DNA from 2 places in the Streptomyces sp. NPDC096310 genome. Region 1 is predicted to be linked to the other one. Evidence: predicted binding sites of a transcription regulator. Region 1 holds the regulator's gene; the other holds the start of a gene.

What was found. The regulator HrcA, encoded in region 1, represses chaperone genes, less so after heat shock. The targets are predictions, from matches to a motif close to TTNGCACTCNGNNNNNCNGAGTGCNAA.
Region 2: groES (co-chaperone GroES) is a predicted target of HrcA. The motif match lies at 6,131-6,157, and genes of this name have one in related genera.

The regions. Positions count from the first base shown of each region.
Region 1 is NZ_JBIWFO010000008.1:215,839-227,095, forward strand. It holds gene ACIQ7D_RS18710 (PhoH family protein) at 1-1,363, opposite strand, end outside; gene ACIQ7D_RS18715 (carbohydrate kinase family protein) at 1,517-2,626, opposite strand; gene ACIQ7D_RS18720 (ribonuclease Z) at 2,769-3,671, opposite strand; gene ACIQ7D_RS18725 (histidine triad nucleotide-binding protein) at 3,677-4,036, opposite strand; gene ACIQ7D_RS18730 (16S rRNA (uracil(1498)-N(3))-methyltransferase) at 4,214-4,960, opposite strand; gene ACIQ7D_RS18735 (nitronate monooxygenase) at 4,957-6,036, opposite strand; gene dnaJ (molecular chaperone DnaJ) at 6,295-7,431, opposite strand; gene hrcA (heat-inducible transcriptional repressor HrcA) at 7,432-8,448, opposite strand; gene ACIQ7D_RS18750 (MBL fold metallo-hydrolase) at 8,659-9,432, shown strand; gene ACIQ7D_RS18755 (DUF3097 domain-containing protein) at 9,466-10,311, shown strand; gene ACIQ7D_RS18760 (Uma2 family endonuclease) at 10,289-10,900, opposite strand; gene hemW (radical SAM family heme chaperone HemW) at 11,002-11,257, opposite strand, start outside.
Region 2 is NZ_JBIWFO010000030.1:26,597-37,853, forward strand. It holds gene ACIQ7D_RS33680 (response regulator transcription factor) at 1-302, opposite strand, end outside; gene ACIQ7D_RS33685 (WhiB family transcriptional regulator) at 727-1,125, shown strand; gene ACIQ7D_RS33690 (LysR substrate-binding domain-containing protein) at 1,239-2,129, opposite strand; gene ACIQ7D_RS33695 (MOSC domain-containing protein) at 2,218-2,892, shown strand; gene ACIQ7D_RS33700 (SDR family NAD(P)-dependent oxidoreductase) at 2,974-3,747, shown strand; gene groL (chaperonin GroEL) at 3,948-5,573, opposite strand; gene groES (co-chaperone GroES) at 5,676-5,984, opposite strand; gene ACIQ7D_RS33715 (hypothetical protein) at 6,251-6,586, opposite strand; gene ACIQ7D_RS33720 (polysaccharide deacetylase family protein) at 6,583-7,614, opposite strand; gene ACIQ7D_RS33725 (SAM-dependent methyltransferase) at 7,707-9,002, shown strand; gene ACIQ7D_RS33730 (hypothetical protein) at 9,012-9,389, opposite strand; gene ACIQ7D_RS33735 (hypothetical protein) at 9,461-10,105, opposite strand; gene ACIQ7D_RS33740 (hypothetical protein) at 10,284-10,913, opposite strand; gene ACIQ7D_RS33745 (helix-turn-helix transcriptional regulator) at 11,256-11,257, opposite strand, start outside.

The sequences.
Region 1 (11,257 bases):
GGGACCTGGTACCGAGCAGGTCCAAAGCCCGCAGAGCCCGCGTGACAGGGTTTTCCAGGGTGACGACGTCACCAGGCGCTTTCACCCGGTTCAGAGCATAATCAACTCCGCCCCTATGCCGTACGCCGACTCCCGGAAGCGCGGTCTCCAGTGCTGCGGCGAGTTCCGGGCCGTTCGTGGCGCAGCCAGGTGTGGTGCGGCCGGTCAAGCAGCCATCGCCCAGCAACAGGCCCAGAGCATAGGCGTCCATGGGGACCTCCCGCGCGGGGAAGCACACCGGGGTGGTCAGCAGAGGCAGCTCGTACCGTCGGGCATGTGCTGCGCGGAGATTGCCGATCATCTCTTTTGTTTCAAGGACCCGCCACGGCCTGTCGCGACGACGGTCGGACGCCGTCCTGACAGTCCACAGATGATCGCCACAGCACAGCGTCGACGCTCCGTCCTGGGCTGTGAGGCGGTAGATGTCCTTCTCACCCTGCGGATATACGCCCAGAACGGGCGTTGGCTCTCCATTCGACCCGATGACCAGGTCTCCCACCTCAAGCTCACCGATCGGGCGCCAACCGTCGGGCGTCAGCACCTTGGTGAAGACCGGCTGAGCGCGTCCGCGCATGTACGCCAGCGGCGCGACCTCGATCGTGCCCGCCGCCATCAGCCGCGGGATCGAGTCGGGGTCGAGCATGTCGTGCAGCGCGTCGTAGAGCGGGCGCAGATACGGGTCGATCTTCTCGTAGAGCGTGCCGGGCAGGAAGCCGAGCCGCTCCCCCGCCTCGACGGCGGGCCGGGTCAAGATGATCCGGTTGACCTGTTTGGCCTGGAGCGCCTGGACCGCCTTGGCCATGGCGAGATACGTCTTGCCCGTACCGGCCGGGCCGATGCCGAAGACGATCGTGTGCCGGTCGATCGCGTCGACGTACCGCTTCTGGTTGAGGGTCTTGGGCCGGATCGTCCGGCCACGGCTGGAGAGAATGTTCTGGGTGAGCACCTCGGCGGGCGTCTCGGGACCGTCCGCGCCGCCGTTCTCGCTCGCCCTGAGCATGGCGATCGAACGTTCCACTGCGTCCTCCGTCATCGGCTGACCGGTGCGGAGCACCAGCATCATCTCGTCGAACAGGCGCTGGATCAGCGCGACGTCCACCGCGCTGCCGCTCGCACTGATCTCGTTTCCCCGGACATGGATGTCGGCGGCCGGGAACGCCTTCTCGATCACTCGCAGCAGGGAGTCTCCGGAGCCCAGGACCGTCACCATCGGGTGCTTGGCGGGGACGGTCCACCGGGCGCGTGCCTGCTCCGGCGCGGGTGTGCGGTCCGACGCGGGGTCCCGGTCGGGCGCGGGGGTCTGGACTGTAGGTGTCTGAGTCATGGGCCGGCCCTGTGGCCTGCGCATACCTCCCGTTGCAGGGTTCTCGCCGCTCGACAACCTCTGGAGTACCAGCGTACGACCCCGCACTGACAAGGCCCTAGGGCTTTTCCCCGCGCCTTGCTCACGAACCCCCCGCGCCTCACCGCCGCACCCTCAGCCCGAGCGGCCGAATCCGATCGTCGGGACGGCCCTGCGCAGCGGCCACGGCCGGCTCGGCGCGGGCAGCAGCTCCGCCAGGAAGGCGTAGCGCCGCAGCGCCGCCGGGTCCTGCTCGGGCGAGCCCTGGACGTAGCTCCACCAGGCCGCGACCTCCGACCAGCCGGGCGCGGAGAGCGAGCCGCCGAACTCCTGGACGGAGAGCGCGGCGGTCAGGCCGGCGAAGGCCAGCCGGTCGGCGAGCGGCCAGCCGGCCAGCGTGCCGGTGACGAACCCGGCGACGAAGACATCGCCCGCGCCCGTCGGGTCGAGCGCGGCCACCGCGATCGCCGGGACCTCGGCGGTCTCGCCGGTCGCCCCGTCCACGGCGTACGCGCCCTCCGAGCCCAGCGTGACGACGGCGACGGGGACCCGCTCGGCGAGCACCCGCGCGGCGGCCCTGGGGCAGTCCGTACGGGTGTACCGCATGGCCTCCTCCGCGTTGGGCAGGAACGCCTCGCAGTGCTCCAGGTCGGCCAGTCCCGCCAGGTCCCAGCGGCCGGTGTCGTCCCAGCCGACATCGGCGAAGATCCGGCTCCCGTGGCGTGCGGAGTGGGCGATCCACTCGTCGCGCCGCCCGGGCGTGAGCGCGGCGACGGCGGCCCGCGCCCGGGGCGGGCACTCGGGCAGCGCGCCCTCCGGCGGCGGGGCCTCGTGGCCGTGCGAGACCATGGTCCGCTCGCCCTCGTACGCCATGGAGACGGTCACCGGGGAGTGCCAGCCGGGCACGGTGCGCGAGCGCGAGAGGTCGATGCCCTCGCCCCGTTCCAGCGCGTCCCAGCAGTACTCGCCGTAGTGGTCGTCGCCGAAGGCGGCGGAGAGCGAGGTGCGCAGCCCGAGCCGGGCCAGCGCCGAGGCCATGTTGGCGATGCCGCCGGGGCTCGACCCCATGCCCCTGGCCCAGGACTCGGTGCCCCGTACGGGGGCGCTGTCCAGGCCGGTGAAGATGATGTCGAGGAAGACCGTGCCCGTGAGGTAGACGTCGTACTCCGGGTCGTCGGGGGCGCGCAGCGCCCCCAGCGGGTCGACATGGGCCGAGTGTTCCAGCGCGGTGTGTCCCGGGGCCACGGGCCCCGGGCGGTCCAGGTGGTCCAGGTGGTCCAGCGGGTCTCCGTTGGGTGTGATCACGGCGGGCTCCCGATCGCGTGCGGATCCGGACAGTCTGCCCGATCGGCGGGGCCCCACCGGACACGCCGGGCGGCCGCCCCTGTCAGCGCTTGGGGAGCGGCACCCGTACGAGGTCGGCGGCGACCGTCAGTTCGCCTTCGAAGCCCGCGGCCCGTGCCTGCCGCTCAAAGGCGTCGGGTTCGCTGTAGCGCTGGGAGAAGTGCGTCAGCACGAGATGCCGTACACCGGACTCCGCCGCCACCCGGCCCGCCTGGCCCGCGGTGAGGTGGCCGTGGTCGGTGGCCAGCCGCTCGTCCTCGTCCAGGAACGTCGACTCGATGACCAGCAGGTCGCACCCCTCGGCGAGCGCGAACACCCCGTCGCAGAGCCGGGTGTCCATGACGAACGCGAACCGCTGGCCGCGCCGGACCTCGCTGACCTGCTCCAGCGTGACGCCGTCGAGCGCGCCCTCGCGCTGGAGCCTCCCCACGTCGGGGCCCGCGATGCCGTGCGCGGCGAGCCGTACGGGGTCCATCCGGCGCCCGTCGGGCTCGGTGAGGCGGTAGCCGTACGCCTCGACGGGGTGGGAGAGCTTGCGGGTGTCCAGGGTGTACGCCGGGGTGCGCGCGAGGACGCCGTCGCCGGTGACCGGCGCCTCGGTCAGCGCGACGGTCTCGCGGTAGGCCGTCGCGTACCGCAGCCGTTCGAAGAAGCGCCGGCCGCTCGCCGGGTAGTGCGCGGTGATCTCGTGCGGCACCTGGTCGAGGTTGATGCGCTGGACGACCCCGGCGAGACCGAGCGAGTGGTCGCCGTGGAAGTGCGTGACGCAGATCCGGTTGATGTCGTGCGCGGCGACGCCCGCGCGCACCATCTGGCGCTGGGTGCCCTCGCCCGGGTCGAAGAGCAGCCCCTCGCCGTCCCAGCGCAGCAGATAGCCGTTGTGGTTGCGGTGGCGGGTGGGCACCTGGCTGGCGGTGCCCAGCACGACCAGTTCTCGTACGGACAAGGCGTCTATCCGGGAGGCCAGTTGAGGCCGCGTCCGCCCAGTACGTGGGCGTGCGCGTGGAAGACGGTCTGGCCGGCGCCGGAGCCCGTGTTGAACACGACGCGGTAGCCGGTGGTGTCCGCCTTGTCGTCGGCGGCGACGGCCGCGGCCTCGCGCAGTATGTCCGCGGCGACGGCGGGTTCGGCGGTGGCGAGGGTGGCGGCGTCCGGGTAGTGCGCCCGGGGAATGACCAGGACATGTGTCGGCGCCTGTGGGTTGATGTCCCGGAAGGCGACGGTGGTCGCGCTCTCGCGCACGATGGTCGCCGGCACCTCCCCCGAGACGATCTTGCAGAACAGGCAGTCGGCCTGCGGTTCTCCGGCCATGGTCCCGGCCTCCTCGGCAGAGCGGTGTCAGTCGGTGATCGGTCGGTGATCAGATCCGTGATCAGATCCGTGATCAGTTCTGTGATCAGATCCGTGGATCAGTTCCGTACGGGCGCATCGTATCGGGCGCCACCGACAGGACCGGGGTGGCAGCGCGCGGGCGGTACGGGCGTACGGTCAGGACCAGCGGCCCGTACGGCCCAGCAGCAGCGCCGTGGCCGCCGTTCCCGCGGTGGAGGTGCGCAGCACAGTGGCGCCCAGCCGGTACGGGCGCGCGCCCACCGCCGCGAAGGCCGTCAACTCCTCGGGCGACACGCCCCCTTCGGGGCCCACGACCAGCACGATCGAGCCCGCGACCGGCAGTTCGGCGGCGGCCAGCGCAGCGCTGTCCGCGTCGCGGTCCTCGTGCAGGACGGCCGCGAAGTCCGCCGTGGCGAGCAGCGCGGCGACCTGCTTGGTGGTCATGGCGTCCGCGACCTCGGGGAACCGCACCCGGCGCGACTGCTTGCCCGCCTCGCGCGCGGTGGACCGCCACTTGGCGAGCGCCTTCGCGCCCCGCTCGCCCCGCCACTGGGTGACGCAGCGCGCGGCGGCCCACGGGACGACGGCGTCGACACCGGTCTCCGTCATGGTCTCGACGGCCAGTTCGCCCCGGTCGCCCTTGGGGAGGGCCTGGACGACGGTGATCCGGGGCGTGGGTTCCGCCTCGGTCCGTACCTCGGTGACCGCGACGTCCAGCCGGTCCTTGCCCTCGACCGCCGAGACCGTGCCGTAACCGCCGGTGCCCGCGCCGTCCGTCAGGACGATCTCCTCGCCGACGCGCAGCCTCCGTACGGAGACGGCGTGGCGCCCCTCGGGCCCGTCGAGCGTGACCGTGCCCGCGCGCAGCGCGCCGGGGGCGACGACGAAGACGGGAGCGGTCACGGCGCGTTGCCCAGGCCGGGCATGAACGAGGCGCGGGTCGCGGCGAGTTCACCCGCGAGGACCTCGACCAGCTTGCCCGCGGGCAGTTCGCGCGCCATCCGGTGGCCCTGGCCGGCCCAGAGCGCCATGCCCTGCGCGTCGCCCACCTTGGCGGCGGCCTTGCGCAGCCCGGAGGTGAGGTGGTGGACCTCGGGGTAGGCGGGCGGGGCGTACGGGCCGTGCTCGCGCATGAAGCGGTTGACGAGCCCTCGGGCGGGCCGTCCCGAGAACGCCCGGGTCAGCTCGGTGCGTACGAACAGCGGGTTGGTCATGGCCTGTTTGTGCAGAGCGTTCGCCCCGGACTCCGGACAGACGAGGAACGCGGTGCCGAGCTGCGCGGCGTCGGCGCCCGCGGCGAGTACGGCGGCGATCTGGCCGCCGCGCATCAGCCCGCCCGCGGCGATGACCGGCAGCTCGACGGCCTCCCTGACCTGTGCGATCAGCGAGAGCAGCCCGATGCCGGCGCCGTCGGTGGACGGGTCGTCGCGGTGCGTCCCCTGGTGGCCGCCGGCCTCGATGCCCTGCACGCAGACGGCGTCGGCGCCGGACCACTGGGCGGTCTGGGCCTCCTCGGCCGTGGTCACGGTGACGACGGTGTACGTACCGACGCCCGCGAAGGCGTCGAAGGTCGTCCTGGTGGGGCAGCCGAAGGTGAAGGAGACGACCGGTACCGGGTCGTCGAGCAGGATCGCGAGCTTCGCCTCGTACGCGTCGTCCCGCCCGGACTCGGGGTCGCCGAGCGGTGTCTCGTACCAGGTGGCCTCACCGGCGAGCTGGTTGCGGTAGACCTCGACGGCCGCGTGGTCGGCGTAGTGCGGCTGCGGCATGAAGAGGTTGACGCCGAAGGGGCGGCCGGTGAGGCCCCGGAGCTGCTTGATCTCTTCGTACATGCCGTCGACCGTCTTGTACCCGGCGGCCAGGAACCCGAGGCCCCCGGCCTCGGAGACGGCCGCCGCGAGCTGCGGGCAGGACGCGCCGCCCGCCATGGGGGCCTGCACGATCGGATACCGGCAGAGATCGGTCAGTGCGGAGGACATGCACGCATGGTGCCATGTCGGCCACGGCACCTCCGAATCGGTACCGCGCAGGGCGGGACGAGGGGCCCGGGGGCCTGCCCCCGAACCCTGACCGACCGGCCCGCCGCACCGTCCGCCGAGGGCAGCGTCCAGGCACGTACGCCTGGCCGTCCTGCCGCCCGTTCAAGGCTTCCTTCAACGGGGAGAACGGCCCCGGCTACTGTGCTCGCCCGAGGGCAACCGCCCGGCCGGACGGGCGGCAGGAGCCGCGGGGCCCGCCTACCGCCCGTTGAACGCGTCCTTCAACCGCGAGAACAACCCCTGCTGCCCTGGCTGGAATTGACCGGTGGGCCGTTCCTCGCCGCGGAGCTGGGCCAGTTCGCGCAGCAGGCGTTCCTGCTCCGGGTCCATCTTCGTCGGGGTCATCACCTCGACGTGGACGATCAGGTCGCCCCGGCCGCCGCCCCTCAGGTGCGTGATGCCGCGGCCGTGCAGCGGGATCGACTGGCCGGACTGGGTGCCGGGCCGTACGTCGATCTCCTCCACGCCGTCCAGCGTCTCCAGCGGGCACTTCGTGCCCAGCGCCGCCGCCGTCATCGGGATCGTGACCGTGCAGTGCAGGTCGTCGCCGCGCCGCTGGAACGTCGCGTGCGGGACCTCGTGGATCTCCACGTACAGGTCACCGGCGGGGCCGCCGCCCGGGCCGACCTCGCCCTCGCCCGCGAGCTGGATACGGGTGCCGTTGTCGACGCCCGCCGGGATCTTGACCGTGAGCGTACGGCGCGAACGGATCCGGCCGTCGCCCGCGCACTCGGGGCACGGCGTCGGTACGACCGTGCCGAAGCCCTGGCACTGGGGGCAGGGCCGCGAGGTCATGACCTGGCCCAGGAAGGACCGGGTGACCTGCGAGACCTCGCCCCGGCCGCGGCACATGTCGCAGGTCTGGGCGGAGGTGCCGGGCGCGGCGCCCTCGCCGGAGCAGGTCGTGCAGACGATCGCCGTGTCGACCTGGATGTCCTTGGTCGTACCGAAGGCCGCCTCGTTGAGGTCGATCTCCAGCCGGATCATCGCGTCCTGGCCGCGCCGTGTCCGCGACCGCGGGCCGCGCTGCGACGCCGTGCCGAAGAACGCGTCCATGATGTCCGAGAAGTTGCCGAAGCCGCCGGCTCCGAACCCTCCCGCGCCACCGCCCCCGCTGGAGGACAGCGGGTCGCCGCCGAGGTCGTAGACCTGCTTCTTCTGCGGGTCCGACAACACCTCGTACGCGGCGTTGATCTCCTTGAAGCGCTCTTGCGTCTTGGGATCGGGATTGACATCCGGGTGCAGCTCGCGCGCGAGCCTGCGGAATGCCTTCTTGATCTCGTCCTGAGATGCGTCGCGGCGCACGCCGAGTACGGCGTAGTAGTCCGTGGCCACTTACGACTCCGCCAGGATCTGTCCGACGTAACGTGCCACTGCGCGTACCGCTCCCATCGTTCCGGGGTAGTCCATGCGGGTCGGGCCGACCACGCCGAGTTTGGCGACTGCCTCGTCGCCCGAACCGTAGCCGACCGCGACGACGGACGTGGAGTTGAGGCCCTCGTGGGCGTTCTCGTGCCCGATACGTACGGTCATGCCGGGGTCCGCGGCCTCACCGAGGAGCTTGAGGAGCACCACATGCTCCTCCAGCGCCTCCAGCACCGGCCGGATGGTCAGGGGAAAATCGTGTCCGAAGCGGGTGATGTTGGCGGTTCCGCCGATCATCAGCCGCTCCTCGGTCTCCTCGACCAGGGTTTCCAGCAGGGTCGCGAGGACCGCCGACACGGTCCCCCGGTCCTCCTGCTCGAAGGAGTCGGGCAGGTCCTGCACGAGCTGCGGGACGTCCGCGAAGCGGCGCCCGACGATCCGGCTGTTGAGCCGGGCCCGCAGGTCCGCGAGGGAGGTCTCGCCGAACGGCGCGGGACAGTCGACCAGACGCTGCTCGACCCGTCCGGTGTCCGTGATCAGGACGAGCATCAGCCGGGCGGGCGCGAGCGCCAGCAGCTCCACGTGCCGCACCGTCGAGCGGGTCAGCGAGGGGTACTGCACGACGGCCACCTGCCGGGTGAGCTGCGCGAGCAGCCGTACCGTACGGCCCACGACGTCGTCGAGGTCGACGGCGCCGTCCAGCAGGTTCTGGATGGCGCGGCGCTCCGGCAGCGACAGGGGCTTGACCCCCGCCAGCCGGTCGACGAAGAGCCGGTAGCCCTTGTCGGTCGGGATGCGCCCGGCGCTGGTGTGCGGCTGGGCGATGAAGCCCTCGTCCTCCAGCACCGCCATGTCGTTGCGTACGGTCGCCGGGGAGACGCCGAGTTTGTGGCGCTCCGTGAGCGCCTTGGAACCGACCGGCTCCTCCGTGCCGACGTAGTCCTGGACGATCGCGCGCAACACTTCGAGTCTGCGTTCGCTGAGCATGGCGCACACCTCCCGATGTCGTCCGTCGTCCTTCGCCCGCCGTGGCACTCGCCGGCGCCCGTTGGCACTCGTTCCGGAGGAGTGCCAGAGGCTCCCGGTTCAGTGTACGGCCGTAAGGCGTACACGGAGCAAGGGCGGCCGACCAGGCTACCCGGCGGATCCCGGCGGATCCCGGCGCCGGATGTCAGTGGTCTCCCGTAGCGTCCCGGTATGGACGTCCGTTGGGAAGAGCACGGGTGGGAGCGGCTGGGGCCCGGAGTGGGCCGCAGACGCCTGCCGGGGTGGGACGCGACCGTCGGTCTGGTGGTCGGGGAGCGGGGCGCGCTGCTCTACGACACGGGGTCGACGCTGTGGGAGGGCGCCGGACTCCGGGCGGGGACGCGGGCGCTGCTCGGCGGCCGGCGCGTGACACATGTCGCACTCAGCCATCCGCATTTCGACCATGTGCTGGGGGCGGCGGCGTTCTCGGGCGTGGCGGTGTACGGGGCGGTCGGTCTGGCGGAGCTGCTGGCCGGGGAGGGGGCCGCGGGGAGTCTGTACGAGGAGGCGGTACGGGAGGGGGTCGCGGAGGCGGAGGCGGCCGAGGCGGTGGATCTGCTGGTCCGGCCGGGGCACGCGGTGTGCGGCGAGCTGACGGTGGACCTGGGCGGCGGGCGGCGGGTGGTGCTGGCGAACGCGGGGCCGGGGCACACGGCGCACGACCTGGCGCTGCTGGTGCCCGGGGCGGGCGGCGGGGCGGGGGGTCCCGGTGGGCCGGCGGTGCTCTTCTGCGGGGACCTGGTGGAGGAGTCGGGCGAGCCGCAGGCGGGCCCCGACGCGGTCCCGGCGCGCTGGCCCGCCGCCCTGGACCGGCTGCTGGCGCTGGGCGGCGGGGACGGGACGGTGTACGTGCCGGGGCACGGGGCGGTGGTGGACGCGGCGTTCGTACGGGCGCAACGCGACGCGCTGGCCGCGCGGTTCGGCGGTTCGGGGGCGCCCTCGTAGCCCCGCGGTCACGCCCCGCCTATCGTCGTCCGCATGCGCAGCTACAGCCCCGATCTGACGCCCCCGTGGAAGAAGCCCACGCCCGCGCCGGAGGTCCCCGCCGAAACCGATCTGGTGGTCGAGGAGGTGACGACGGGTTTCTGCGGCGCGGTGATCCGCTGCGAGAAGACCGCCGAGGGGCCGACGGTCACCCTGGAGGACCGCTTCGGCAAGCACCGTGTCTTCCCCCTGGTGGCGCGCGGCTTCCTGCTGGAGGGCCGGCCGGTGACGCTGGTCCGGCCGCGCCCTGGCGGTCCGGGCGCCGGCGCCGCCGGGCCGGCCGCCCCGGCCCGTACGGCCTCGGGCTCGGTCGCCGTGCCGGGCGCCCGCGCGCGGGTGGCGAGGGCGGGCCGGATCTATGTGGAGGGGCGGCACGACGCGGAGCTGGTGGAGAAGGTCTGGGGCGACGATCTGCGCATCGAGGGCGTGGTCGTGGAGTTTCTGGGCGGCATCGACGATCTCCCGGCGGTGGTGGCCGAGTTCGTCCCCGCGCCGGACGCCCGGCTCGGCGTGCTGGTCGACCATCTCGTACCCGGCTCGAAGGAGTCCCGTATCGCGGCGGCGGCGGCCGGGCCGGACGTCCTGGTGGTGGGCCACCCGTACATCGACGTCTGGGAGGCCGTGAAGCCGTCCTCGGTGTCCATCGCGGCCTGGCCGAGGGTGCCGAGGGGTGAGGACTGGAAGACGGGCGTGTGCGAGGCGCTGGGCTGGCCAGCGAACACGGGGGCGGCGTGGCAGCACATCCTGTCCCGGGTGCACTCCTACCGGGATCTGGAGCCGGCGCTGCTGGGGCGGGTGGAGGAGCTGATCGACTTCGTCACGGTCGGCGGTGAGTCCTGACCGGGGGAAGAGTCCCGAACCTGCTGGTGTCGAGCTCGATCCCGAGCATGTCGAGGGGTAGCGGATCACCGAACTTGGCGGTCCGCTCCACTCGATAGTCCGCGTTTTCGCCGCTGCCGGTCGGCTCGGTGAGCAGCGCGCAACGCGCCTCCGTCGGGTCGATGATGAGATAGGCCGGGACACGGCCCGCCGCGTAGATCGAACGCTTGACGCCGTAGTCACGGTCGATGCTGGTTTTGGAAACGACCTCAAGCACCAGAGTGACGGCCGGGGCGGGAACCAGGCGCCCCGGCCCCTCAAAAGCACCGTGCTCGACCACGACGAGGTCCGGCTGTGGCTCGGCGGGCTCTCCCGGGATCGAGAGGTCCTGGGTCTGGACCGGATACCAGTGGTCGATCGGGATCTGCCGTTCCACGAACAGCACGATCAGGTTATGGACCCAGTCGGGCCCAGCCATCATCACGATTTCATCCCTGAGGAGTTCCGCCTTGAGCTTCCCGGGAACCTCAAGGCTCCTGTAGCAAGCTTCCAAGCTCTCGTGCCGCTCGGCGGTGGTTTCGGTGATCGGTCGCTCATCCACAGCGGTCATCTCCGTGAGCCTCCACATTCCGCCGCTTCTGTTAGCGGCAGAGCAGGAGAACAGCCTAAGCAGCCACACCCGAATCCGCGGGGATTCACACCGGCGGGTGATCAGTCCACCAGGTCCCTGACGACTGCGTCCGCCAGGAGGCGGCCCTTCAGCGTCAGCACCGCGCGGCCCGCCTCGTACGGCTCCGGTACGAGCAGGCCGTCGGCCAGGGCGCGGACGGCGGCGGTCAGGCCGGCCGGGCGGAGGAGGGACAGCTCGCAGCCGTCGGCCAGGCGCAGTTCCAGCAGGATGCGCTCGACCCTGCGGTCCTCCTCGGTGAGCAGTTCGCGGCCCGCGCCCGGGGAGCGGCCCTCCGCG
Region 2 (11,257 bases), on a different contig from region 1:
TAGCCGCGGGCCCCGGCGGCGACCGCGAGCGCGACCCCGTCCAGATCCTCCGCGACCGTGAGCATGATGATCCGGGCGCCGGGATCGGCCGAGAGCAGCCGGCGGACGGTCTCGACCCCCCCGAGCCCGGGCATCCGCACGTCCATCAGAATGAGATCCGACCGATCGGCACCCCAGCGGCGGAGGACTTCCTCGCCGTTGGCCGCGGTCGTCACGCGCTCGACACCGGGCACGGTCGCGACCGCGCGGCGGAGCGCCTCTCGGGCAAGCGGGGAGTCGTCGCAGACGAGGACGGATGTCATGACCGTCCTCCGCAGCTAGTGCGCGTCACCTTGAGCCTCCAGGCTGGGTACATATCGTCACCTGTGCGATTGACGCTCTCGGACATGTGCCCGATCGCTCATTCTCTCAACCGCCTCGCACATTCAACGACGGTCACTCGAAAGAGTTACGGGTCCGGCAGCCTACTTCGGCACTCCCCGTAAGGAGTCGCACACGGAGGAGAGCGGCGGTAAGTCTTCCGGTGCCCAGTGGAAGCTATGCCCCATTTAGCGGCTTTTCTTCACTTTTGCTGGTGTCTGTGGCTAGATTCGCAATGAGTCATATTTACATCTACTTACATAGTAGATGTACGGTCGGGAGCACCGGTGCGGTACGCGCCGGGCTCGTACCCGGCGTCCAAGCGGCGCGTATCCGCCTCAGCACGGTTTCAAGGGGACATGAGCAATGGCAGATTTCTCCCGCCTTCCCGGACCGAACGCAGATCTGTGGGACTGGCAGCTCCTCGCAGCTTGTCGTGGTGTGGACAGTTCGCTCTTCTTCCACCCGGAGGGGGAAAGGGGCGCGGCACGAAGCGCGCGTGAGAACTCGGCGAAAGAGGTGTGCATGCGATGCCCGGTCCGCGCGGAGTGCGCGGCGCACGCGCTGGCGGTACGGGAGCCGTACGGCGTGTGGGGCGGGTTGACCGAGGACGAGCGTGAGGAGCTGATGGGGCGGGCTCGCTCCCGGCTGATCACGGCGCACGCCTCCGCGCCGTCCACGGCGTCGGCCTCGGCACCGGCTTCCGCGGGCGCGCCGGGGCCGGGCGGGGGCGCGGGTCCCGGGGGGCATCAGGGGATGGACTGAACTCGGCCTCTCCTCAAGGAAGAAACGTTTCCGCACGCCTCCGGTACGCTCCCTGTACGCCTCCACCCCGCCTCCAGCCCCTCCGCGGAGGCGCATGTCCGCATGTCCGCGGCTCAGCGCGCGGCGGCGCTGGTGAGCTGGTCCAGCATGGCCGCGACGGCCGGGACCCGCGCCAGGTCCGGCAGCGTGAGCGCGACGATCTCCCGCTCCACGGACGGTTCGACCCTCAGCGCCCGCACGCCTTCGGTACGGACCGACTCCATCGCCAGCTCCGGCAGCATCGCCACCCCGAGCCCGGCCGCGACCAGTCCGACCACCGCCGGGTAGTCGTCGGTCGCGAAGTCGATCCGGGGCGTGAACCCCGCCGCCCCGCAGGCGTCGACGAGCTGGGTACGGCAGCGCGGGCACCCCGCGATCCACGGTTCGCCGGCGAACGCACCGAGCGCGGCGCCGTCCGCGTCCGCGAGCCGGTGGCCCTCGGGGACGAGGACCACGAGCCGGTCCTTGAGCAGCGGCCGGACGGCCAGGTCCTCCCATTCCGTACCGGAGTCGCCGTACCGGAACGCCAGTGCCACCTCGCAGTCGCCGTCCCGCAGCATCGCCGCCGAACTGGGCGGCTCGGCCTCGACGAGTGAGACGCGGGTGCCGGGATGGGCGGCGCGCAGGGCCGCCAGCGCGGTGGGGACGAGGGTGGAACTGCCGCTCGGGAAGGAGACCAGCCGGACCCGGCCCGCGCGCAGCCCGGCGATGGCGGCCATCTCCTCCTCCGCCGCGGTGAGTCCGGCGAGGATGCCGGTCGCGTGGCGTACGAGCGCTTCACCCGCCTGGGTCAACCGCGTCTCGCGGCCGGTGCGGACGATCAGCGGGGTGCGGCCGGAGGTTTCCAGCGCCTTCATCTGCTGGCTGACGGCGGGCTGCGTACAGCCGAGCTCGCGGGCGGCGGCCGAGAAGGAGCCGGTGGCGGCCACGGCGCGCAGCACGCGGAGATGGCGGGCCTCGATCATTCCTCGCATGTCCTGAATATAAGTGATCCTTGGGGGTATCGATCATTATTGAGTGGATCACTTGTGCGGGGGTGGTTAGCGTGTGGCCATGAATCTTCTGACCGTGAATGTGGGACGGCCCCGGGCCGTGGAGTACACGGACGCGCCGGGCGGTGCGACGGGGATCGACAAGCGCCCGGTCGAGGGCCCCGTCCGGGTGACCGACCCGGGCGCCAAGGGCGAGGGGGCGAGCGGGCTCTCCGGGGACGCGGTCTGTGATCTGCGCCATCACGGCGGCACCGACCAGGCGGTGTACGCGTTCGCGCGGGAGGATCTCGACTTCTGGGAGCGTGAGTTGGGGCGGCCGCTCCCCAACGGCACCTTCGGCGAGAATCTCACGACGTCCGGTCTCGACATCATGAACGCGCGGATCGGGGAGCGCTGGCGGGTCGGTTCCGAGGTGGTGCTGGAGACGACGAGCGGGCGGATTCCGTGCCGTACGTTCCAGAGCTGGCTGGGCGAGAAGGGCTGGGTCAAGCGCTTCACCCGGGAGGCGGTGACCGGTGCCTATCTGCGGGTCATCACTCCGGGCGAGATCCGCGCGGGTGACCCGATCGAGGTGGTTCACCGCCCGGACCACGAGGTGACGGTGGGCCTGGCGTTCCGGGCGGTCACCACGGAGCGGGAGTTGCTGCCACGTGTCCTGGCGGCCGGAGAGGCGTTGCACGGGGAGGAGTTGAGGATCGCACGGGAGTATGTGGAGAAGCACGGCGAGCGCGGGTAGGTCCGGTCGGCGTCCGGTGAGCGCGGCGGACGGTTCTGGACGGGGCCGGGGCCGCCGCGGCGCAGGCACTACCGTGCGCGTATGACGACTGCTCTGATTACGGGCTCGACGGCGGGCATCGGCGCCGCCTTCGCGCGACGGCTGGCGGCGGACGGGCACAATCTCGTGCTCGTCGCCCGCGACACCGAGCGCCTGCGCGACCAGGCCACCGAACTGCACGACCTGCACGGCATCGAGGCCGAGGTGCTGACCGCCGACCTGTCGACGGAGGCCGGGATCGGGGCGGTGGAGAAGCGGCTCTCGGATGCCAAGCACGCGGTGGATCTGCTGGTCAACAACGCGGGCTTCGCCAACAAGGGCCGTTTCCTCGATGTGCCGATGGCCGATGAACTGACGATGCTGAAGGTGCACTGCGAGGCGGTGCTGCGGCTGACGTCGGCCGCGGTCGGCGGCATGAGGACGCGCGGGCGGGGCGGGGTCGTCAATGTGGCGTCGGTCGCCGCGTTCGTGCCGCGCGGGACGTACGGCGCGTCGAAGGCGTGGGTCGTGCAGTTCACCCAGGGGGTGTCGCGGGATCTGGCGGGGTCGGGGGTACGGCTGATGGCGCTGTGCCCCGGTTTCGTACGGACCGAGTTCCATGACCGGGCCGGGATGGGCACGGACAACATCCCGGGGTGGATGTGGCTGGACGCGGACAAGCTGGTGACGGCCGCGCTGGCCGATCTGGCGCGCGGGAAGACCGTGTCCGTACCGGATCCGCGGTACAAGGCGCTGATGGGTGTGGTGAAGTTGACCCCGCGCGGGCTGCTCGGCGGGGTCACGTCGAAGACGGGCCGCAAGTACGGCCCGCAGTAGGAGCGGGCGTCACCGGCACCGGCGCTACGGGGTCACCGGCACCAGCGCCAACGGGGCGCGGACACCGGCGGTAAAGAATCACCGGCGCCGACGGTAAGAGGATCGCCGGCACCACAGCAACAGCGAGGCCCGGCACCCCTTCCGGGGTACCGGGCCGGCTGTGCGTCGCGGGCGAGCCGCGTCGGGTTCAGCCGTGGGACTCAGTGGCTGTGGCCGTGGCCGCCGTGGCCCGCGTCGGCCTCTTCCTCGGCCGGCTTCTCGACGACCAGGGTCTCGGTCGTGAGCAGCAGCGCGGCGATGGAGGCGGCGTTCTCCAGGGCGGAGCGCGTGACCTTGACCGGGTCGATGACACCGGCCTTCACCAGGTCGACGTACTCGCCGGTGGAGGCGTTGAAGCCGTGGCCCTTGTCCAGCTCCGCCACCTTCGAGGTGATGACGTAGCCCTCAAGGCCGGCGTTCTCGGCGATCCAGCGCAGCGGCTCGACGACGGCGCGGCGGACGACGGCGACACCGGTGGCCTCGTCGCCCTCCTTGCCGAGATTGCCCTCCAGCACCTTGGCGGCGTGCACCAGGGCGGAGCCACCACCGGAGACGATGCCCTCCTCGACCGCGGCGCGGGTCGCGGAGATGGCGTCCTCCAGACGGTGCTTCTTCTCCTTCAGCTCCACCTCGGTGGCGGCACCGACGCGGATCACGCAGACACCGCCGGCCAGCTTCGCGAGGCGCTCCTGGAGCTTCTCACGGTCCCAGTCGGAGTCCGTGGACTCGATCTCGGCCTTGATCTGGTTGACGCGGCCGGTGATCTCGTCGGCGGCACCCGCACCGTCGACGATGGTCGTGTCGTCCTTGGTGACGGTGACGCGGCGGGCGGAGCCCAGCACGTCCAGACCGGCCTGGTCGAGCTTGAGGCCGACCTCCTCGGCGATGACGGTCGCACCGGTGAGGGTGGCGATGTCGCCGAGCATGGCCTTGCGGCGGTCACCGAAGCCGGGGGCCTTGACCGCGACCGCGTTGAACGTGCCGCGGATCTTGTTGACGACGAGGGTGGAGAGCGCCTCGCCCTCGACATCCTCGGCGATGATCAGCAGCGGCTTGGAGCTGCCGCCCTGGATGACCTTCTCCAGCAGCGGGAGCAGGTCCTGGATCGAGCCGATCTTGCCCTGGTGGATCAGGATGTACGGGTCGTCGAGGACGGCCTCCATACGCTCCTGGTCGGTCACCATGTAGGGAGACAGGTAGCCCTTGTCGAAGGCCATGCCCTCGGTGAAGTCCAGCTCCAGACCGAAGGTGTTGGACTCCTCGACGGTGATGACACCGTCCTTGCCGACCTTGTCCATCGCCTCGGCGATCAGCTCGCCGACCTGCTCGTCCTGCGCGGAGAGCGCGGCGACGGCGGCGATGTCGGACTTGTCGTCGATCGGGCGGGCGGTCGCGAGCAGCTCGTCGGAGACGGCCTTGACCGCGGCGTCGATGCCCTTCTTCAGGGAGGCCGGGGAAGCGCCCGCGGCGACGTTGCGCAGACCCTCGCGGACCAGCGCCTGGGCCAGCACGGTGGCGGTGGTGGTGCCGTCACCCGCGATGTCGTTGGTCTTGGTCGCCACCTCCTTCACGAGCTGGGCGCCCAGGTTCTCGTACGGGTCGTCGAGCTCGACCTCGCGGGCGATCGTGACACCGTCGTTGGTGATGGTGGGGGCGCCGAACTTCTTGTCGATGACGACGTTGCGGCCCTTGGGGCCGATCGTCACCTTCACCGTGTCGGCAAGCTTGTTGACGCCGCGCTCAAGGGCGCGACGGGCGTCCTCGTCGAACTTCAGGATCTTCGCCATGGGAGCTTCTCTGTCCTCTCAAATGAGCTGCGCCCCTGTCCACCCGGCATTCGCAGGGGGGCCAGGGGCGCAGCTCAAAAGCAAAAGTAAATCTTGGGTGAGTTACTTCTCGATGATCGCGAGCACGTCGCGAGCCGAGAGGACGAGGTACTCCTCGCCGCTGTACTTCACCTCGGTGCCGCCGTACTTGCTGTACAGAACGACATCGCCGACGGAAACGTCGAGCGGAAGCCGCTCGCCGTTCTCGAAACGGCCCGGGCCCACGGCCAGGACGACGCCCTCCTGGGGCTTCTCCTTGGCGGTGTCCGGGATAACCAGGCCAGAGGCCGTGGTCTGCTCGGCGTCGAGCGGCTGGACCACAATGCGGTCCTCGAGCGGCTTGATGGCAACCTTGGTGCTGGCGGTCGTCACGATCCGACCTCCCCCTTCGGAGATCTCACGGGGTTAACTGTCTGAGGGTGGCGACCAGATGGACCCGTCGTCGCGGGTGCCGGATCCGTCAGTCGCGCTTTGGCACTCTCCAGTGGGGAGTGCCAGGTCTGACACTATGGCCGCGATTAGCACTCGGTCAAGCGGAGTGCCAATACAGATCGTCGCGGCGTGCCCTCCGAGGGGGAAACGCCGGCGAAAGGGGCATCGTTCCGTACGCACGTACGGGCCTTGGGCGTACGTGCGGTTCAGTCGGTACGGGGCGCTTCCCCGGCCGGTGTCCCGCGCACGACCCCGTGGACCGCGCCCCGGCACTTCGCCGTTCTGGCCCCGGTCCGTCCCGGCGGCGCGGGGCGCCCGCAGTCCCGGCGTACGACCACGGCGCGCGCGACCGGCTCGGGCGCCCCCGAGGCCGTCCCCGAGCTCGCCCGGACCTCGTGGACCTCCCGCGCCTCACGGGGTGCGACTTTCTCCGCCGCCTTGCGCCCGAGCCGTTCGATGGGGTCCACCGACTGCGCACAGCCGGCGGTCAGGAGCGCACCGGCCGCCAGCACTCCGGCCAGCAGCCGGTGCCCGGGTCTCATACGTAGTCCTCCAGCCTGGCCACGGCGTACCCCTTGTCCGTGATCACCTTCATGGCGTGCCGGATCATGTCGGGCATGGTGCCCTTCCAGTCCTCGCGGCCGCGGAAGTGGGTGAGGACGATGTCGCCGGGATGCAGGTCCCGGTCCCACTCACGCCACTCCATGTGGTCGGGGTAGGCCTCGGCGGTCCACAGCGGCACGGCCCGTACGCCGCAGCTCTTGGCGGCCCGCAGCGTGTCGTGGTTGTAATTGCCGTACGGCGGCCGGAAGAGCGTGGGCCGCTTGCCGTACCGCTTGGCCAGCTTGTCCTGCTGGTCGCAGATCTCGGTGCGCTGCTCCTCGTAGGAGAGCCCGGGCAGGTAGGGGTGGTTGAGCGTGTGGTTCTGGATGGTGACCCCGCGGTCCTGCATCTGCTTGAAGTAGCCGTAGTTGTCGTTGATGACGTAGTCGCTGAGGAAGGCGGTGTACGGGATCTTCAGCTCGGTCATCATCCGCAGCAGGTCGGGGTCCTTCTCCGAACCGTCGTCCATCGTCAGGAAGACGACCCGGTCCTTGACGGGGACCGTGGTGAAGACGGGCGGCAGGTTCTCGCCCTCCTCCTCGTCCTCGATCTCGAAGCCCTTCCGGTTGGTGATCTCCGGCTTGACGGCGGGCGCGGGGGGCGCGGCCAGGGGTGTACTGGCGAGCCCCCACTTCTTCGCCGCGACGGCGCGCGCGGCCTGTGTGCGGCGCGTCTGCTCGGCGTACGAGAGCGTCCCCGCGCCGCCCTCCTGCTGCCCGTGGGGCGCGCCGGGAGCCGCCTGGCCGTGTTCGCCGGACTCACCGTGCTCGCCGGGCCTGCCGTGCCCCACCGGTCCTCCGGGCCCGCCCGCCCCGGAGGCGCAGCCCGAGGCGACCGCGGCGACGAGCAGCGCCGCCAGGGCGGCGGCGTACCGGCCGCCGCGCCGGGACCGGATGTTCCGGGGTGCCGTGGTGGCGATGCGCACCCCGACCACTTCCTTTTGTTCCTTTTGTCTTACTAGCTGCATGGCGCCGCATCCTGTCAGCGCACGGCGCCCCCGCCAGGACGACACCGCCGCCCGACGCACACCAACCCCCCGCCTGGCCCACAATGGACCGGATGACCGACCGCGCCTCTTCCCCCGCCCCCGTCTCGCCGCTCGCGCCCCTGCTCTCCCCCGAGGGCCAGGCCCTCCTCGCCGAGCTGCGCGACCACGACCCCGCCGGGGAACTCGCCCTCGCGACCCGGCTGCGCCGCGACCACCCGGCCGAGCTGGTCTCGGCGGCGCTGGCCCAGGCGCGGCTGCGCCAGCGCGCGGTCGCGAAGTTCGGCGCGGCGGACGCGTACCGCATGTACTTCACGCCGAACGGCGTCGAGCAGGCCACACGCGGCCCGGTCGCCGCCTACCGGGCGGCCAGGTTCCGTACCCTCGCGGCGGCCGAGGGCGGCAACGCGCCCCGGATCACGGACCTCTGCTGCGGCATCGGCGGCGACGCGATCGAGCTGGCGCGGGCGGGCTTCGCCGTCTCGGCCGTCGATCTCGACCCGCTGACCTGCGAGATGGCCCGTACGAACGTACGCACCCTGGCCCCCGGCGGCCCGCCCGCGACCGTGACGCGCGCGGATGTCCTGGAGTACGACCTGACCGGGGCCGGAACCCTCTTCATCGACCCGGCGCGGCGCGGCGGCCGGGGCAGGATCTTCGACCCGGAGGCCTACTCGCCACCGCTGTCCTGGGCGGTGGACGCGGTACGGCGGGTGGGCACGGGAGCGATCAAGATCGCGCCGGGCATCCCGCACGAGCTGGTCCCGGACGACTTCGAGGCGGAGTGGATCTCGGACGGCGGCGACGTCAAGGAGGCGGTGCTCTGGTATGCGGGGGAACGCCCCCGGGACGCGGCCTCCTCGTCGCCCCCTCCCGTCACCCCCGGCGCCCGCCGCGCCACCCTCCTCTCCGCCCGCACCTCCCCCACCGCCTTCGTCACCCTCGCGGGACGCGGCCTGCCCGACCCGCCCGTCCGTACGGTCGGACGCTTCCTGTACGAGCCGGACGGCGCCGTCATCCGCGCGCATCTCGTCGCGGAGGTCGCCGACGAACTGGACGGGCGGCTGATCGACGAGACGATCGCGTACCTCAGCGCCGACGCGCTGCGCCCCACCCCGTACGCCACCGCCTACGAGATCACCGACGAACTCCCCTTCAACCTCAAGAAGCTCAAGGCGCTGCTGCGCGCCCGCGAGGTCGGTGTCCTGACGGTGAAGAAGCGCGGCTCGGCGGTGGAACCGGAGGAACTCCGCCGCCGCCTCAAACTCAAGGGCCCGCACGCGGCCACGGTCTTCCTGACCCGCGTGGCCGGCGCCCCGACCATGCTCCTTGGCCACCCGGCCACCGCGACAGGAGGCTCACCGGAATAGCCGGGGCGGTCAGCCCAGGTCCGTCAGTTCGTCCGCGTAGATCTGGGAGAGCGGCTGCGGGCCGACGTACTGCTGGCAGTTGCACTGTCTCAGCTCGTAGCGCAGCGGCTTCTTGTTCTCGTCCCACTCCGTCGGGGCCTCGACCTCCTCATGGCACTTGCCCTGGCGGTCGTGTTTCGCCAGGTGGTGCGAGCAGCCGCAGACGGGGTCCGGGAGTTTCTGGGCCTCTTCCAGGGCCTGCCGTTCGGCCTGGCGCTCGCTCTCCGCGAGTTTGAGGCGTTCGATACGTCGTTCGTGCCGGGTCTTGAGCGCGGTCCTGCCCGTGTCGGCCACCCAGCCGAAGCCGCCCACGATGAAGAAGACGAAAATCCACCAAAGCCAGTCCATCCGCCGCCCCTTACCCCTGAATGGCGCATGCGTACCCTCCTCAGGATAGGACCGCGGGCGTAGGAACCGCCTCAGCGATGCGCGCCTCCGCCCCGGCGGGCCGGCACCGGATTCTGGAACGGCGCTGACCAGCGGCGCTGCAAGAGCGACTGGGCGAGGCCGACAACTCCGGTGAGCAGGACCGTCGCCCCGAGGCCGGTCAGATATGTCGTACCGCTCACCTTCGACGCCTTCGACGATGCCTCGGCCAGGGCGAGGCCCATCACGCACGCGCCCGCCAGGCACAGCGCCACCGACGGCAGCAGCCACAGCACCGACCTCCGGTGCGCCAGGGACTGCGCCTCGCTCACGGGCGCGGGGTCGAGGTCCGCCCACTCCTCCAGCCGCCGCCGGATGACGCGGCCCTGGTTCAGCCAGAATCCGAGGGCCACCGCCGCGGGGACCAGCAGGACCGCCGCGAGGACCAGCGCCACGACTCCGGCCACAGGGTCGAAGCCGCCCTCGCCGAAGCTCTGGACGGCCAGCCCGACGCATGCCCAGCCCAGCACGGCGACCGCCCCCAGCAGCCACAGCAGCAACAACCGCACGATCCCCAGCGCACGTCTGCTCAGCTCCGCCAGGGCCAGGGACCGGTCGGCGAGGCGTGCCGCGTCGTCGGGCCAGTCGCGCAGTTCCTCGGGCGGCGGGGACGGTGGCAGGGGCCGGCGGGTGATCATGCGGCAGAGGGTAGCGGGACGATCCGGCGCCGCTCCGTCCGGGAGTCCGTCCGACCGGGACGCGCGGTGGCTCCGGGCAGCGGGCCCGGGGCGGGGGCGCGGGTACGGGGCGCGGGTACGGGGTGCGGGGTGCGGAGGCGGAGCACGCGCGCCGGACCGACGCGGCGGCCGACTCCTCTCAGCGGTCAGCCGCCGGTCCGACCAGCCGCAGCGCCCAGCGGTAGTGCCCCACCGCACGCGCCACCCCGGTCAGCCCCGCGATCCACAGCAGGGTGCCCGCCCCCATCGCGTACGTGACCTCCGCGTACGTGTCCTCGCCCCGCACGGCGTTGGCCGGGACGACGAACGCGATCCACAGCCCGGCGGCGCCCGCCGCGAACGAGGTCAGCAGCCAGCTCAGGCTGCGCCCCGGCATCCGCAGCCGCGCATCGCCCTCGGGGTCGCTGTCCAGCTCCGCCCACCGGGTCATCAGCCCGCGCATCACGCGCTCCTTGCGGACCGACAGGCCGAGGAAGACCCCCGCCGGGATCAGCGCGCCCAGCCCGAGCGCCAGGAGGGGCACGGTGAGCACGGCGCTGATCGGATCCATGCCGTCGGCGAGCGCCACCAGTACGCCGCCGACCAGCGCCCACCCGAACTGCACCCCCAGTACCAGCAGCCAGAAGACCACCAGCGCGGCCGGCCCGAGGCTGCGTCCGCCGAGATACGCGAGCACCCCGGCGCGGTCCGCGAGCAGCGCCGCCCGGTCGGGCCAGGAGCGCAGATGCGCGGGGGGTGGCGGGGGCGGCAGCGGCCTGCGGCGTGACATGTGCACGAGGCTACCGACCCGGGCGGGGCGCGCCCGCGCCGAGGTCCGCCGCGGGTCCCGGGGCGTCGTTGGACGTCGGGGCGTCGGGAGCGTCGGGGCCGTCCGCCGGGATGCGCGACCGTACTGAGCGCCGGCGTCTATCCCTATCCGCCGGCCCTGTCCTGGCCGACCGGGCGGCCGGGCCTCCTGGTGCCCGGCCTCGTGACGCCGGTCCTCCTCATCGCCTCCAGCGTCCTGGTCGTCGGCGCACACGCCCAACTCGGCGCACTTTCCCTGCTCATGAAGGGCGAACACCTGCCGCCGGGCACGGAACGGACAGGCACGGCGTCCCGGCTGAGGCCGTC